4 regions of the Paenarthrobacter nitroguajacolicus genome follow, and region 2 is predicted to be linked to each of the others. Evidence: riboswitches for the same ligand, from Rfam matches in the RefSeq annotation. Region 2 holds a riboswitch; each other region holds the start of a gene.

Region 1 (3,672 bases), 350 kb from region 2:
CGACTTCCAGGCCAAGTGCTCGCTGATAGTAGTCGCTCATGACCTTCATGTCGCCCACCTTGAGCATGACGGTGCCCATGGTGAGTTCGGCAGGCAGAAGATCCTGGCTGAATGATGAGGTCATGTGAAGCTCCCGGTTCTGAGGTGGCCGCGCATCGGCACCTTCTTACCTATCTAAATTACTTGAAGCTTCAATTTATTCCTAACGAACGACATTACCCCTGAGCACGACATGTTTGAGCGCCGCGATGGTACCCGGATGACGGCGCGGATCGTCACTGCACAGCACGACGTCGGCACTTGCGCCTTCGCTGATGCCCTCGACTCCCAGCCACTCACGGGCGCCCCAGGCGGCGGCGTGCAGGACCGCCGCCGGCGGAAGGCCGGCGTCGTGGAGTTCCATCATTTCGTCCGCAATCCTGCCGTGTTTGATCACGCTACCGGCGTCAGTACCGGCATAGACGGAAACCCCCGCTTCGAAGGCCTCCAGCACACGCTCGCGACGACGCTCCCAGAGACGCATCATGTGGTCCGCGTACTCCGGAAACTTCGGCGCTGCCTGGGCTGCGATATCCGGGAAGGTAGCGATGTTGACCAGGGTGGGGACGATGGGCACTGACTGTTCCACCAAACGGGGAAGGTGCCGCGGAAGGAGTCCGGTGGCGTGCTCTATGCAGTCGATATTGGCGTCGAGCATGTCATCGATGGTGTCCTCACCGAAACAATGCGCGGTGACCCTTGCTCCCTCATCATGGGCCGCGGAAATGGCTTCCTTGACGGTCTTCGCGGGGAACGAGGCAGCGAGGTCTCCAACGCCGCGATCGATCCAGTCGCCCACAAGTTTTACCCAGCCATCTCCGTCACGGGCTTCCTTTCGGACCGTTTCCACTAGTTCCCGCGGCTCAATTTCATGACCCAAACCGCGAAGATAACGCCGACTCCGGGCGATATGCCGACCCGACCTGATCAGTCGCGGCAGGTCCGTTCGTTGCTGCACCCAGCGGGTGTCGGCGGGCGATCCGCAATCGCGGATCAGCAGCGTTCCGGCGTCGAGGTCTGCTTGGGCCTGGGCGAGCGTTGCCTGTTCATTCACCGCTCCTCCAAGGCCGAGTCCGATGTGACAGTGGGCATCAACCAAACCTGGCAGGACCCAGCCATCCAATATCCTGTCCGGCGTCGCACCGGGACGCTCAAACGTCAGTATGCCGTCTACGGACCACAGCCCATGGCGCTCTTCGACTGCCGATACGAGCGCAGGTCCGCTGAATTCGATGATGTTGGCCATGGCAAAAGCGTAGCGGGGGCGGCGTGTTGGAGCCTGGTGCCTGCATGTGACTGGGAGCCCGTCGGGAGCTGTGGTAGCTTCGTCTACGACCACACGGGGGCCCCTGCAGGGGCTGAGATCGGACTGACGCAGTCTGCGACCGTTGAACCTGTCCGGGTAATGCCGGCGAAGGAAGTGAGTATTCCCTTGAGCACCACAGAAACACAGCACAGCCCTGCCCAAAACCAGACGAATACTGTCCAAAATACGGCGGAAACTGTAACGCAATCCCTGAAGTCCCATTCGTTGGCTTGGCTGGAAGACCCAGGTAACGGCATACGGGTCCCCGTCACGGAGATCGCCTTGGAGCCTTCTCCCAATGGGCAAGCAAACAAACCTCTGCAGGTATACCGAACAGCGGGCCCCGGAAGCGATCCCGTGGTGGGCCTGGAGCCTTTCCGTGCACCATGGATCGAATCCCGCGGAGACACGGAGGCTTATTCGGGGCGGGAAAGGAACCTGCTCGACGACGGTAAGTCCGCGGTTCGGCGTGGAGCCGCGTCAGCGGAGTGGAAGGGTGCGCAACCGGTGCCGCGCCGCGCCGTCGCGGGTAAGACCGTCACGCAAATGCACTACGCGAAACAAGGCGTCGTGACTCCGGAGATGCAGTTCGTTGCGTTGCGGGAGAACTGTGACGTTGAGCTGGTCCGCAGCGAAGTCGCCGCGGGAAGGGCGATTATTCCGAACAACATCAACCACCCTGAATCCGAGCCGATGATCATTGGCAAGGCATTCTTGGTCAAGATCAACGCCAACATCGGCAACTCGGCAGTCACCAGCTCCATTGCAGAGGAAGTGGACAAACTGCAGTGGGCAGCCCAGTGGGGCGCTGACACGGTGATGGACCTCTCCACCGGAGATGACATCCACACCACTCGCGAGTGGATCATCCGCAACTCGCCCGTTCCGATCGGAACAGTGCCTATTTACCAGGCACTTGAGAAGGTAAACGGGGAGGCCAACCAGCTGACGTGGGAGATCTTCCGCGATACGGTGATCGAGCAATGCGAGCAGGGTGTGGACTACATGACCATTCACGCTGGCGTCCTGCTGAGGTACGTGCCCTTGACCGCCAACCGCGTCACGGGCATCGTTTCCCGCGGCGGATCGATTATGGCCGGATGGTGCCTGGCACACCACCAGGAGAACTTTCTCTACACGCACTTTGACGAGTTGTGCGAAATCTTCGCCAAATACGATGTCGCGTTCTCCCTGGGTGACGGTCTCCGCCCGGGTTCCATCGCCGACGCCAACGACGCCGCGCAGTTCGCCGAGCTTGATACGCTCGCGGAGCTGACGCAGCGGGCGTGGGAATTCGACGTGCAGGTCATGGTGGAGGGACCCGGGCACATTCCCTTCCATCTGGTGCGGGAAAATGTGGAGCGTCAGCAGGAACTCTGCAAGGGTGCGCCGTTCTACACGTTGGGGCCGTTGGTTACCGATATCGCCCCCGGCTATGACCACATCACGTCAGCAATCGGCGCCACGGAGATTGCCCGCTACGGCACGGCGATGCTCTGCTACGTGACCCCCAAGGAGCATCTGGGGCTCCCCAACAAGGACGACGTCAAGACGGGGGTCATCACGTATAAGATCGCGGCTCACGCAGCTGACCTCGCCAAAGGACATCCGGGGGCCCATGAGCGTGATGATGCTCTTTCCAAGGCACGGTTCGAGTTCCGCTGGAGGGACCAGTTCGCTTTGTCCCTTGACCCGGTCACGGCAGAATCCTTCCATGACGAGACCCTGCCCGCCGAACCAGCGAAGACCGCGCATTTCTGCTCCATGTGCGGCCCCAAGTTCTGTTCGATGCGCATCAGCCAGGACATCCGTGACGAGTATGGTTCGGCAGAGTCGCAGGCCGCAATCGCCGGGATGTACAGCGGGATGCGGGAAAAGAGCGAGGAGTTCCTGGCCTCCGGCGGAAAGGTCTACCTGCCGGAACTTCAGGTCCCAACGAACTTAAACGGAAGCAGTTCAGGAAGCCTGAGCTGACATGGCTCGTCCGACGTCCGCGATGAATGAGCGGATTGCCTGATCGCCATCAACTGAATCCTGGGGCCGGTGTCCACCCGCTGCGACGCGGCGGAGGGCGCCGGTCTCCTGGAGATAGCCGGCGATTTCCTCGTACAAGGGCTCCCAACCGCCAGTGAGAACCAGCGTGGGAACGCCCGGCACAATGTGAAGCGGAGCTTCCCATGGCGGTGCTTGGAGCCGGAGCCTGTGTGCTGACCGCCGCGCCTCCGGAGTGTCCAGTCCGCCGGTCTCGGCGGAGAAAGCACGCCGGTAAAACTCACGCTGGTAATCGGCGTCGTTGAGCTGGTTTCGCACGTCGAACAGCGGCTCCA
Region 2 (3,672 bases):
GAGTACGGGATCGTCATTGGTGTAAGCGAATACCTTGAAGCCTCGGTTCACCAGCTGCTCCGTTGCATCCACCAGTTCCACGGCGTCTGGAAGGAGCGTGTGTTCGTCCGCGATGACTTCCAGCTTCACCCAATCGGTCTCAAGTGCTTCCCGGGCCAGTTCAGCAGTCATCACGGCGTCCTTGGCCGTGAAACATCCAGCAGTATTGGGCAGCACGCGGATGTCATGGTCCACCAGCAGCTGGAACAGCGAGCCCGTTTCGGCGGGCGAATAGCGACGCATCGCCACTGTGGTGAGCTCCGTCCCTGAAGAGAGGAGCGCTGCTCCCAAGCCGTCGAGGCTCGGCGCGCCTCCGGTACCCATGATGAGGCGGGAACCGAACTCGACGCCGTCGATCACCAGTGCGTCGGTGCGAACGTCAACGTTTGCTGTTGTCATGATTAGCCTCCCTGGACTGCTGTTACGAGTTCGAGTTCGTCTCCGTCGGAGAGCGCTGTCACGGCCCATTGGCTGCGCGGCACCACCTCGGAATTGCGTGCGACGGCGACTCCCAGCTTGCCGCCGTCGGCCGCTTGTCCGCGAGGGTCCAAGGCGCGACCGGTGACGGCGGTGACGAGGGTACTGACGGATGCGTCGTCAGAGACTGCGTGGTCGGTTCCGTTCACTTTGATGTTCATGCTGTTTCCTTGGTGGTGGTTCGGGCTGCTGGTGTAAGTGCTCGGGCAACAGGGGCGTTGCCCGCGAAACGATGGGGCAGGAAGGGGGCCCACCGGGAGTCCGAGGAGCCTTTGAGGAGTTCCCCCACGATCTTGGCGGCCACCGGAGTCAGGAGGACTCCGTGGCGGAAGAATCCTGTGGCAATCACCAGGCCGTCGATGTCGCCGTTGGAAGCACCGACCCGTCCGAGCAGTGGAGCGTTGTCCGGAGTTCCGGGCCGGGCGCGGGCGGTTGCTTCAAGGAGTTCCAGTTCAGCCACTGCAGGGACCAATACTTGGGCGTCCCTCAGCAATTGGTAAACGCCACCCGACGAGACCGCGTTGGAAGAGGCTGACAACCCGTCTTCGCGTTGCGTGGCTCCAATCACCACAGTTCCGTCGTCCCGGGGCACGATGTAAACCGGCACCCCGCGAACCATCCCGCGAATCGTTGATGTGACCAAGGGCCGCAGGTGATCGGGGACGCGAAGCCGGAGGATGTCCCCGTAGACCGGCCTTACGGGAAGCCTGAGGCCTTCAGGAAGACCGGAGAGTTGGGACGCCCCGAGCCCGTTGGCCACCACCGTTTCTCCGGCGTGAACGGTGACTCCTGAGTCCAGCGCCACGCCTGTGACACGCCCGCCTTCCCACAGCAAACCGCGCGCCCTGGAAGCAATGGCGAATCCGTCATCGGCTCCCGACACCCAGGAACTGTCATTGGGCGAATGGGCTGCCAGTCCTGCCAGGAGGCATGCCGCGAGTCTCCTTGGATCGACTTGGTGGTCGGCAGGTATATCGAAAGCACAGGAGATCTGCGGGCTGAGGAGCGGCTCCCGTTGCCTCGCGTCCCGCAGAGCGATAGGTTCGACTTCCAGGCCAGCCGCAAGCTGGACCGACCTTAAGTCTGCGAGCGCCCGGCGGTCGGCTGCGTCGGCACCCACGGCGAGGGTCGGCGTCGTGCGATATCCGTTGTCCTCTGCGCCTTGATGCAGGCCGTCCACGAAGGAGGGCCAGAGCTGGGAAGACTCAAGCATTAACTCAAGAAGGTCTTCTTCCTGGTAATGGAGTTCGCTGACGGGTGCAAGCATGCCTGCCGCTGCGAAGGACGCGCCGGAAGCGGGAGCGGGGTCGATCAGCGCAACTGAACGGCCCAATCGCCGGGCTTCGTGAGCGATGCCGAGGCCGATGACGCCGCCACCAATGACGGCAACGTCTGCCTGGAGGCGGGTACGGCGGGAATCTGCCATTCGTTTCCTTCCCTACGCCGGTACTAGCCGGATCAGGTCAAGCGGTCGGCGCTGAAGCCCTCTCAGCCGGACAGTCATATGACGAATGTCGCGGCTCCCGCAGTACGAGCCCAGTTTAGAGGAACTACTCTGGTTCCCATGACTCAGCCTGACGCTCTTGCCTCCGCCCGTCTTTACCTGTGCACCGATGCCCGTAAGCAGCAGGGCGATTTTGAGGACTTTGTGGACGCCGCTTTCGAAGGCGGCGTGGACATCATCCAACTCCGCGACAAGACGCTGGAAGCTGCCGAGGAACTGGAGATGTTGGCCGTCCTGCGGAGCGTCGCACAACGGCACGGACGGCTTTGGGCGGTCAACGACCGGGCCGATGTTGCCAGCATTTCCGGGGCTCCCGTGTTCCACATCGGGCAAAAGGACCTGCCCCTGACTGCAGCCCGGACCCTCCTGCCGAACGCCACCGGCATAGGCCTCTCCACCCACACAACCGAACAAATCGATGCCGCTGTCGCCACCTCCCAAGGGCCCCTGGGACTGGACTATTTCTGCGTGGGTCCGGTCTGGGCAACACCCACCAAACCAGGTCGCGCTGCTGTCGGTTTGGACCTGGTCACATATGCCGCAGAAGCGGTCAAGCGCTCGGGCGACGGTGTGACCCTCCCCTGGTTCGCCATTGGTGGCATCGATCTCAGCAACGTTGAACAGGTTGTGAAAGCGGGCGCCAGCCGGATCGTGGTGGTCCGCGCCATCACAGCGGCACCGGACCCGACGGCGGCGGCCAAGTCGCTGCTGGAAGCCTTGGATTCCGTCTAGGGAAGCCGGAGGTTCCGTGCGATCCGCGGGCTAGGCGGTCAGGCCGAGGCCAGTCATCCGGCGGGCGTGCTTTTCGGCGAGCTCCGTCGTCAGCCTTTTCGCCGCGGCACGCGCGTCCCCGCCGCTTTTCAGCATCGGCCCCAGCAGGGGGTGTTCCATGCCCACGCGTTGCGCCTGCGTCAGCGCTTCCCCCACCAAGCGGCGGCCCCACAGCGCCAATCGCGAAGCGAGGCGCGGGTCATCTGCCAAGGCCCGCCTGAGCAGGACGCGAAGGACTTCCGTGGCCTGATCGGGTGAAGCAACGCGCTCAACGAAATGCTGCGTTGTCGGGTCGAGGAACATCGAGACAGCCCTATAGAAATCCGATGACACAGTATCGATGACATAGGCCTTCATCACGGATTCGAACCAGTCCCCCGGCTTGGTGCGCTCGTGGAAGTGATCGAAGGAGCGCTGAAACGGCAGCATGGCACGTTCGGGATCCAGACCCATCTCCGACAGGCGGTCGTTGAGGAGGGCGAAGTTTCCGTAGGCCCCCACTGCGATCTTCGCGAGCACGGACCTGTCGTGAAGCGTGGGTGCATAGCGGGAATCCAAGGAGAGCCGCCCGAAGGCGGACAGTTCGCCATACGCCATGGCTCCAAGCAACTCCGCTGAGAGTTGCCCGGCATAGGCTGCGGCGTCCGGGGAAGTGCCCATGATCCAAGACTATCGGCCCATTTCGGGCTAACCTGATTTTCGTGTCACATCATCGGATTGCGCCCAACGTCGACGACTCGTCGGACCAGCTCGCCTCGGCCCTCGCCGCCCTAAGGACGGAGCTGGAACTCCCCGGCGAATACCCGGCAGAAGCTGTGGAGGAGGCACGGGAAGCGGTGGAGGCCCTTGAGCTGCCGGCCCAGGACCTGCGGGATATTCCT
Region 3 (3,672 bases), 1.0 Mb from region 2:
CGTGGACTTTCCGGCACCATTGGGACCCGTAATGGTCAGGGCTTGGCCTGCCCGGACCTGCGCACTGATGTCCGTTTGCACGGGAACGGGCGGGATGGTTTTGAAACCTTTGCGCCGTGGCTTTAGTCGGGAAACAGCAAGGTCCTGGGCTGCGAGGAGAAGCTGCGCGGCGTCCGGTTCTTTATGGCGGGTGCGGGTTGCCGGAACGTACCCCGGCACCCAGACGCCAGCCGACATCAGCAGGGTGCGGGCCTCGGAAAGGACCTGGTCGGGAGGGCCGTCCAAGAGGACGCCGCCGGCAGCATTCCCGGTCCCTGCGGCCGTGCTGGACCCTGGCTGCAGGACCACAATCCTGTCCACCAGGTCTTTCCACACGGACACGCGGTGTTCCACCACAACCAGCGTGGCGCCGGTCTTGTCCAGGCATCGCCCAACAGCATCACGGACCTCCAGCACCCCTGCAGGATCCAGGTTGGCCGTTGGTTCGTCCAACAGGATCAGCCCGGGCCGCATCGCCAAAATGCCCGCAAGCGCAAGGCGCTGCTTCTGACCGCCGGAGAGCGCCGCCGTCGGGTGATCCAACGCCAGACCTCCGCCGGCGGCGGTACGCAACCCGACGTCGTCGAGCGCTTCATGGACACGGGACCAAATCTCGTCCCGCGGCACGGCAAGGTTCTCCGCACCGAAGGCAACGTCGTCGCCGACCCTCGACAAAACCACCTGCGTCTCGGGGTCCTGCTGCATCAGTCCCGCGCGTCCTCGCTGCTCGCGGGGCGCGGCGCCATCGATCAGCAGGGAGCCGGTCTCATCCGAGTCGTCTTCCTCATCCCCCAGCACCCCGGCGAGGGCATGCAGGAGCGTGGATTTGCCGGCACCCGAAGGTCCAAGCAGCAGTACGCGCTCCCCGGGTTCGATCCGAAGGTCGAGGCCCTGAATGGCAGCTTGGGCACGGCCGGCATGCCGCCAACCCCAGCCCTCGGCTGAGATGGCGGCAGGCCTCACCGTGCCGCTTTGCGTGGCCGACATCAGCTGAAGACGGGCTCCGAAGCGGCCTTGCGCGAGGCGAAGGAACTCAGCACGCCGGTCTTGGCCAGGCCGCGTGTCGCCACCCATGAGAGTGCGCCCGCGATGATTGCGCCGGAAATTGAGGTGAAGGTGATGTAGGCCAGCTTGTCGACGGCTTCATAGGCGATGTTCCAACCCCACGGGAGGAAGGAGTCGTTCAGGCCGCAGAAGAGGCCCGCGCCCGCACCGGCGAGGAGGGCAGTGGGCAGGTTGAACTTCTTGTACCGGAAGGCGGCAAAGATGAGTTCCGCGCCCAGGCCCTGCAGAACGCCGGAGATGAGCACGGTGGTGCCGTACTGCGAACCCATGATGAGCTCACCGGTGGCGGCAACAGTTTCGCAGAACAGGGCTGCACCCGGCTTGCGGATAATGAGCATGCCCAGGACCGCGGGGATCATCCAGCCGCCGGCAATCAGGCCGGTGAGAGGCGGATACGTCGCGTTCATGGGGATGGATACCAGTGCGGCGCCTTGGGACCATGCCCAGAAGATCACGCCGCCCGCGATGGCGATCAAGGCCGCCACAACGATGTCTACAACACGCCAGTTATAACTGGTCTTCTTCACGTTTACCGTGGTCATTTTCTGCCTCCTGAGGTTACAGGAGGGGAAAGTGCTCCCCGGAATCCGGCTGGCCTGCGCCGCCCGGATCCGGACACTCTGAGAAGCTCGACTCCCTTGCGCCGGTACTAACCGGATCAGGTTCGAGGGTCTGCGGCTGTCCGCACTCTCAGCGCCCTCGCGTCTCCTGCATCTCTGCAGAGTCCGACGGCGGCGCTCCCCTGTCGTTATCAAATCTGCCCTGATGGGCTGGTTCAGTTTACACCTGAGTCTGTGGCGGGTGTTGGTCTGTTGCCGGCAGGCGGTCACAATCGGCAGTGGTGGTGCGTTCCAGGGCTTCCGGGGGTGCGTTGCGAGGGCTTCCGGAGGTGCGTTGCGAGGGCTTCCGGGGGTGCGTTGCGAGGCCCACTCAGCACGCTTACCCCACACCATTCCCTGCACACCAGGCCCCACAACAAGACGGGGGTGCGTTGCGAGGCCCGCTCTGCACCCATCCCCCACACCATTCCCTGCACACCGGGCCCCACAACAAGACGGGGGTGCGTTGCGAGGCCCACTCTGCACCCTTCCCCCACACCATTCCCTGCACACCGGGCCCCACAACGAGACCTGAGAGAATGAACCAGCAGAATCCACCGCGGCAAAGGGGCACCTTCATGACTGACCTTCCCCAGCAAGACCTCCCCCTTCCCACAGAAGTGCCCCAGCCGCGCCTGGCCGCGAGCGTCATCCTCCTCCGTGACTCCCCGGGCGGACTCGAAGCCTTTGTCCAGCACAGGGTGAGCACCATGGACTTCGCCGCCGGCATGGTGGTCTTCCCCGGTGGACGGGTGGATGCCGCGGACGAGTCCGGCTGGGACTACCCCTCGGACCTGCTTCAACGCCACGCGGCGGACTGGCAGCAGAGCTCCATCTGCAGTGGCGCGGGCGAAGCCACGAAGAACGCCGGAACGGTGCTTTCCGCCGCAATCCGTGAAGTCAAGGAGGAAGCCGGGCTCAGCATCGACGCCTCTGACCTCCGCCCGTGGGCCAACTGGATCACACCGACAGACATGCCCAAGCGATTCGACACCTACTTTTATGTTGCCAAGCCCTCCCCGGGGGCCGAACCGCGGCACCAGACCACGGAGGCCTGGCAATCACTGTGGATGCCGGTAGCGGACATTCTTGCGGCGGAGGCCGCGGGCACCCTGAAACTGATGCCGCCCACGTATTACCTGCTCAAACAAATCGCCGGGTTCGCCACCGTGGATGCTCTTTGGTCGGCCGAACACGATGTTGTTCCGGTTCTGGCACCTGTCGGCTCCATGGCTGCGTTCCTCAAGGAGCGGGAAAACCGCCGCTAGCGCTTGGAACGAGCTGGAGCCGGTTAGGCTGGGAGCATGAACCTCTTCTTCAAGCTGATCGGCGCCGGAGTAAGTCTCGGAGCAGGCTTCGTAGGTACCAAACTTGTCAACAAAGGGTGGGAAAAGGCCACGGGCAACAAACCACCCTTGGGCAACGACGACATGGAATCGAGTCTTCGCTCGGCCCTGACTTTCGCGCTGATTTCAGCCTTCGTCAGCACACTCATCCAGGTCCTGGCGAGCAGGGGCACGCAGCGCGCCATTGCACGCTTCGCCAAGACCCACGACATCGTCTAGGCAACCGCACCACTACACAACGCCGGGATCACCCATGAGGGTAGTCCCGGCGTTCGTTGTTTCCGCTGCTGCTAGCGCTGGTTCCCGGGCTCTTGCCCCGCGGCCGCCCGCTGCACAACCGCTTCAAGTTCATCCTTGGTGAGCATTTCGCGATGCCCGTGCTTGGTGCGGTAGGCGGAGCGGCCCACCATGTGAGCGGAAACCGGGGCCGTCAGGAGCTGGAAAATCCACGCCACCAGAAGGACTGGCCATACCCACCAGGTCCGCATCTGGAGGCCGATCGCAGCCAGCATGAGGAACAGACCCAAAACCTGCGGCTTGGTGGCCGCGTGCATGCGGCTCATGAGGTCCGGAAATCTCAACAAGCCAATAGCAGCGCCGAGGGACATCAGTGCGCCCACCAC
Region 4 (3,672 bases), 430 kb from region 2:
CAATTCCAAGGGGCATAACCCAAGTGTTGGCGTAAGCACCGAAGATCAAGATTACGCTAGTTTGACCTTCAGCTGCAAATGAGGCCGGGTCCGGAGGCTACCTCGTGACTTGCATCACCAGTTGTAACGGACTCTCCCGGCACCGTGCCCATACAGCCTACAGGGTTTGAGCGAGATTAACGCGATCCGGCCAGCGACGCGCGGACGTGTCGCCGCAATTGGCCTCAAGTGCGTGCCCGGAAAGCTACTGAGCGCGCGTGAACGAAGCCTGGGCAAACAGCCTGGGAGCATCGAAAAACGCCGTCTCGTAGCGGCAGGACTGAGTGAAAGCATCCATCATCGCAGTCCGCTCCGTGCCAGAAGCCACGACGGCCGCGACAGCAGTGAAGTTGATCGCTTTCCGTGTTGCCGCCGCGAAATCCTCGTCGGCATAGGTCTTCAACCAGTCCGCATATGCGTGGTCCGCAGGCGCGCCGGCGTCTACGTATGCCGTATGAAGCTGCTGACCCACCTCCGCGTACAACCAATAACAGGGCAGGATCGCCGCCAGTACCACGGCGTAGCTGCCGGCGGCGGATTTTGCCAGTAAATGGTCCACGTAGGACTTGGTAACCGGTCCGGTTGCCGTGGAGGCTTCCCGCGTGCTCAACCAGTTCCTGTGCAACTCCGATTCAACCTCCAGGCACTGCTGTGATGCCTTTGCCCAGAACAGTTGTTCTTCCTCCGTGGGCGCCAAGGCGCCCGCACGTGCCAGGACCCTCGAGTACCCATTGAGATAGATGGCGTCCTGGGCAAGGTAGTAATTGAAGTCACGTTCCGGCAGCTCGCCGGATTGAAGTCCTTGAATAAACGGGAGCTCGTAAATCGCTTCGAGTTCCGGGACGGCTTCGTTCCACATCGCCGCAGCGAAAGTGCCCGGCGTGGATGCCTGCTGGAAGTGGTGGAAGTGGTTCACGGGCCCGTTGCCTTGACCCACGTGCAGGCTGTCAGAGGCCTGCAATGCCCCTAGCAACCACGGCTTGACTTCCCGCAATGAAACTTCCCAGTCACAGGTTCGTGCCTGGACTGTGGCCAAGGCGGAAGACAGGGAGCACCCGGTACCGTGGCTGTTCCGCGTTGCAACCCGGGGACCTGCCACTTCGATCACGTCCTGGGACAGCAGCCCGCTCGTGTTCACCAGCGCATCCGGGCACTCCGATCCTGGCAGGTGGCCACCCTTGACCAGGACCGTGTTTCCGTACTCCGCTGCCAGCCGTTTGCCCTGGTCCAGCGCCGAAGCCCAGTCAGTTGCTTCGGGCTCCCCCAGCAACATGGCCAGTTCAGGAAGGTTCGGCGTAATGAGGTGGGCCAAAGGCAGCAGCGAACGCAATGCCTTCTCAGCAGACTCCCGCAGCAGCCGGTCACCGCTGGTGGCCACCATCACCGGATCAAGGACCACGACGGCGGGACCCACCTCTTCGAGCCAGCCCCGGACCTCGTTGATGACGGCTGCGTCGCCGAGCATTCCGATCTTGACGGCGTCAATGGTGATGTCGGCACTAATGGCTTCCAGTTGCTGACGCAAGAAGTGCGCGGGAGGGACGTGGACGGCACTGACCTCCCTGGTGTTTTGCGCGGTGAGGGCCGTGATGGCAGCCATGCCATACCCGCCGAAAGCGGCGATGCTCTTCAGGTCCGCCTGTATTCCGGCGCCACCTGAAGGGTCCGAGCCGGCAATACTCAGAATGCGCGGGGTTGGGCGGCCCGAAGCCGTAGCGTCGAGGGGGTACACCGATGAATATGATGATGCAGTCATGAGGACATCCCTTCGCCGGTGCTAACCGGACAGGTTCAACGGGTTTGGATCTCAGCCTGGCCCAACGCCCGGCACCCCGTGTCAGTCCCCAAGCGTAGCCGGGAAGCAACGCGCCGCGGGAACCGGGCCACACCGACGCCCGGATGTGACTCTGAACGCAGCCTGTGCGTGGCTTGCAGAGCGGAAGCAAAAGGACCCCGCACTACCCGCCGTTTGGCAGATAGCGCAGGGCCCTCTTCAACTTATTCGTCGCGATTAGAGCTCGGAAGCAGGAACTCCAACGCCAAGGATGATGGGCTCATCCTTGGGTGCCTTCTTGGTCGGTTCCACAGGCGCCTTGGCCTCGTGGGCCGAACCCCGGGTGGCCGACGCTGTCGCCTCATGGTGTTCAACGCTGGTTTCATTGGCCGCGCCCTGGGCCCTGCTGGCACTCCGGTTACGGCGACCACGACGACCACGCGAGGCTGAAACAGCCTCGGGATCTTCCTCGGCAGTCCGTGCCGGAGAAGCAGCCTTCGGGGCTGAAACCGGAGCGGCTTCTTGCTCGGGTGCCGGAGCCGCACCGAGGTGCGAAAACGCTTCGGCCAGCAGATCCAGGCTCATGGCAGGCTTGGCTGCCTGCGGTTCCTCGTGGTGCTCAACGAACGGCAAGGCAACTTCTTCCCCGCCGAAGCGCAGCACGGGAGTAGATCTTGCTTCCTGGACTGCTGCTTCCCTGTTTGCGGCATCGCGGGCTGAAGTCCCTGCTTCGCCGCTGCCTGCTTCACTACTGGCGGCGGTGCCGGCTGTAGGGCTTGCGTCCGGCTCGTGCCGGCCTGCCGCCCGCGCTTCCTCCTCTGCACGGTGAACTTCGTCGTCGTGCAGGTGTGCGGCGTGCGCTGCAGCGGCAATCGTCGCCAGGGCGGCCCTGGTTGCCTCGGCTTTGGCTATCCGGGCAGGATCCTGCGGTTCAGCCGTGGTGGATGCTGCGACCGGGGCGGACGTGGTGGTGTGGACCTGCGCGGGAGCTTCGGCAACAGCCGGTCCCCCGCCCTTGCCGCGGCGGCGTTTGCGTTCGGTCCGCGCAGCAGGCTGCTGCGCTTCCGTATGCGGGCGGTGATGTTCAGCAGCCACCACGTTGGCGCGTCGGTGCTCAACGGGCTCGTCGTGCGTGACGACACCTCGGCCAGCGCAGTGCTCGCACTGCTCACCGAAGACCTCAAGGAGGCCGGTACCCATGCGCTTGCGCGTCATCTGGACCAGGCCCAGCGACGTTACTTCGGCCACCTGGTGCTTGGTGCGGTCCCGGCCGAGGCACTCCACCATGCGGCGGAGGACGAGGTCGCGGTTGGATTCAAGGACCATGTCAATGAAGTCAATGACGATAATGCCGCCGATATCGCGCAGACGAAGCTGGCGAACAACTTCTTCGGCCGCTTCCAGGTTGTTCTTGGTGACGGTTTCTTCAAGGTTTCCGCCACTGCCGGTGAACTTGCCGGTGTTGACGTCCACCACAGTCATGGCCTCGGTGCGGTCGATGACCAACGAACCGCCGGACGGCAGGAAGACCTTCCGCTCCAGGGCCTTGTGGATCTGCTCATCGATGCGCCAGGCCGCGAAGATGTCCTGGTCCTTGGTCCACTTTTCGAGGCGGCCCACCAGATCAGGGGCAACGTATGTCACGTAAGCCTCGATGGTGTCCCAGGCGTCGTCGCCGGAGACGATCAGTTTGGAGAAGTCCTCGTTGAAGACGTCACGGACCACCTTGATGGTGAGGTCAGGTTCGCCGTAGAGCAGTTCCGGAGCCAGGACCTTGGTGGACGAGGCCTGTCCTTCGATGCCTTCCCACTGCGCACGCAGACGGTTGATGTCGTGGGTGAGCTCTTCCTCCGAAGCGC

The links. Region 2 has a riboswitch for thiamine pyrophosphate ahead of thiO (glycine oxidase ThiO). Riboswitches for the same ligand answer to the same signal wherever they lie in the genome.
Region 1: it holds a riboswitch for thiamine pyrophosphate, as region 2 does, so the genes downstream of both, thiC (phosphomethylpyrimidine synthase ThiC) here and thiO (glycine oxidase ThiO) in region 2, are expected to answer to the same signal.
Region 3: it holds a riboswitch for thiamine pyrophosphate, as region 2 does, so the genes downstream of both, KCX59_RS19680 (ECF transporter S component) here and thiO (glycine oxidase ThiO) in region 2, are expected to answer to the same signal.
Region 4: it holds a riboswitch for thiamine pyrophosphate, as region 2 does, so the genes downstream of both, thiD (bifunctional hydroxymethylpyrimidine kinase/phosphomethylpyrimidine kinase) here and thiO (glycine oxidase ThiO) in region 2, are expected to answer to the same signal.

The regions. Positions count from the first base shown of each region.
Region 1 covers NZ_CP073234.1:2,808,307-2,811,978, forward strand. The annotation lists gene KCX59_RS13375 (VOC family protein) at 1-124, opposite strand, end outside; gene KCX59_RS13380 (amidohydrolase family protein) at 203-1,285, opposite strand; TPP riboswitch at 1,369-1,476, shown strand; gene thiC (phosphomethylpyrimidine synthase ThiC) at 1,472-3,319, shown strand; gene KCX59_RS13390 (alpha/beta fold hydrolase) at 3,302-3,672, opposite strand, start outside.
Region 2 covers NZ_CP073234.1:3,153,926-3,157,597, forward strand. The annotation lists gene KCX59_RS14895 (thiazole synthase) at 1-438, opposite strand, end outside; gene thiS (sulfur carrier protein ThiS) at 441-677, opposite strand; gene thiO (glycine oxidase ThiO) at 674-1,942, opposite strand; TPP riboswitch at 1,935-2,053, opposite strand; gene thiE (thiamine phosphate synthase) at 2,081-2,752, shown strand; gene KCX59_RS14915 (ferritin-like fold-containing protein) at 2,783-3,451, opposite strand; gene KCX59_RS14920 (RNB domain-containing ribonuclease) at 3,493-3,672, shown strand, end outside.
Region 3 covers NZ_CP073234.1:4,172,835-4,176,506, forward strand. The annotation lists gene KCX59_RS19675 (ABC transporter ATP-binding protein) at 1-1,026, opposite strand, end outside; gene KCX59_RS19680 (ECF transporter S component) at 1,026-1,646, opposite strand; TPP riboswitch at 1,722-1,858, opposite strand; gene KCX59_RS19685 (NUDIX hydrolase) at 2,282-2,971, shown strand; gene KCX59_RS19690 (DUF4235 domain-containing protein) at 3,008-3,268, shown strand; gene mnhG (monovalent cation/H(+) antiporter subunit G) at 3,340-3,672, opposite strand, start outside.
Region 4 covers NZ_CP073234.1:2,721,683-2,725,354, forward strand. The annotation lists gene thiD (bifunctional hydroxymethylpyrimidine kinase/phosphomethylpyrimidine kinase) at 245-1,795, opposite strand; TPP riboswitch at 1,786-1,884, opposite strand; gene KCX59_RS12940 (Rne/Rng family ribonuclease) at 2,051-3,672, opposite strand, start outside.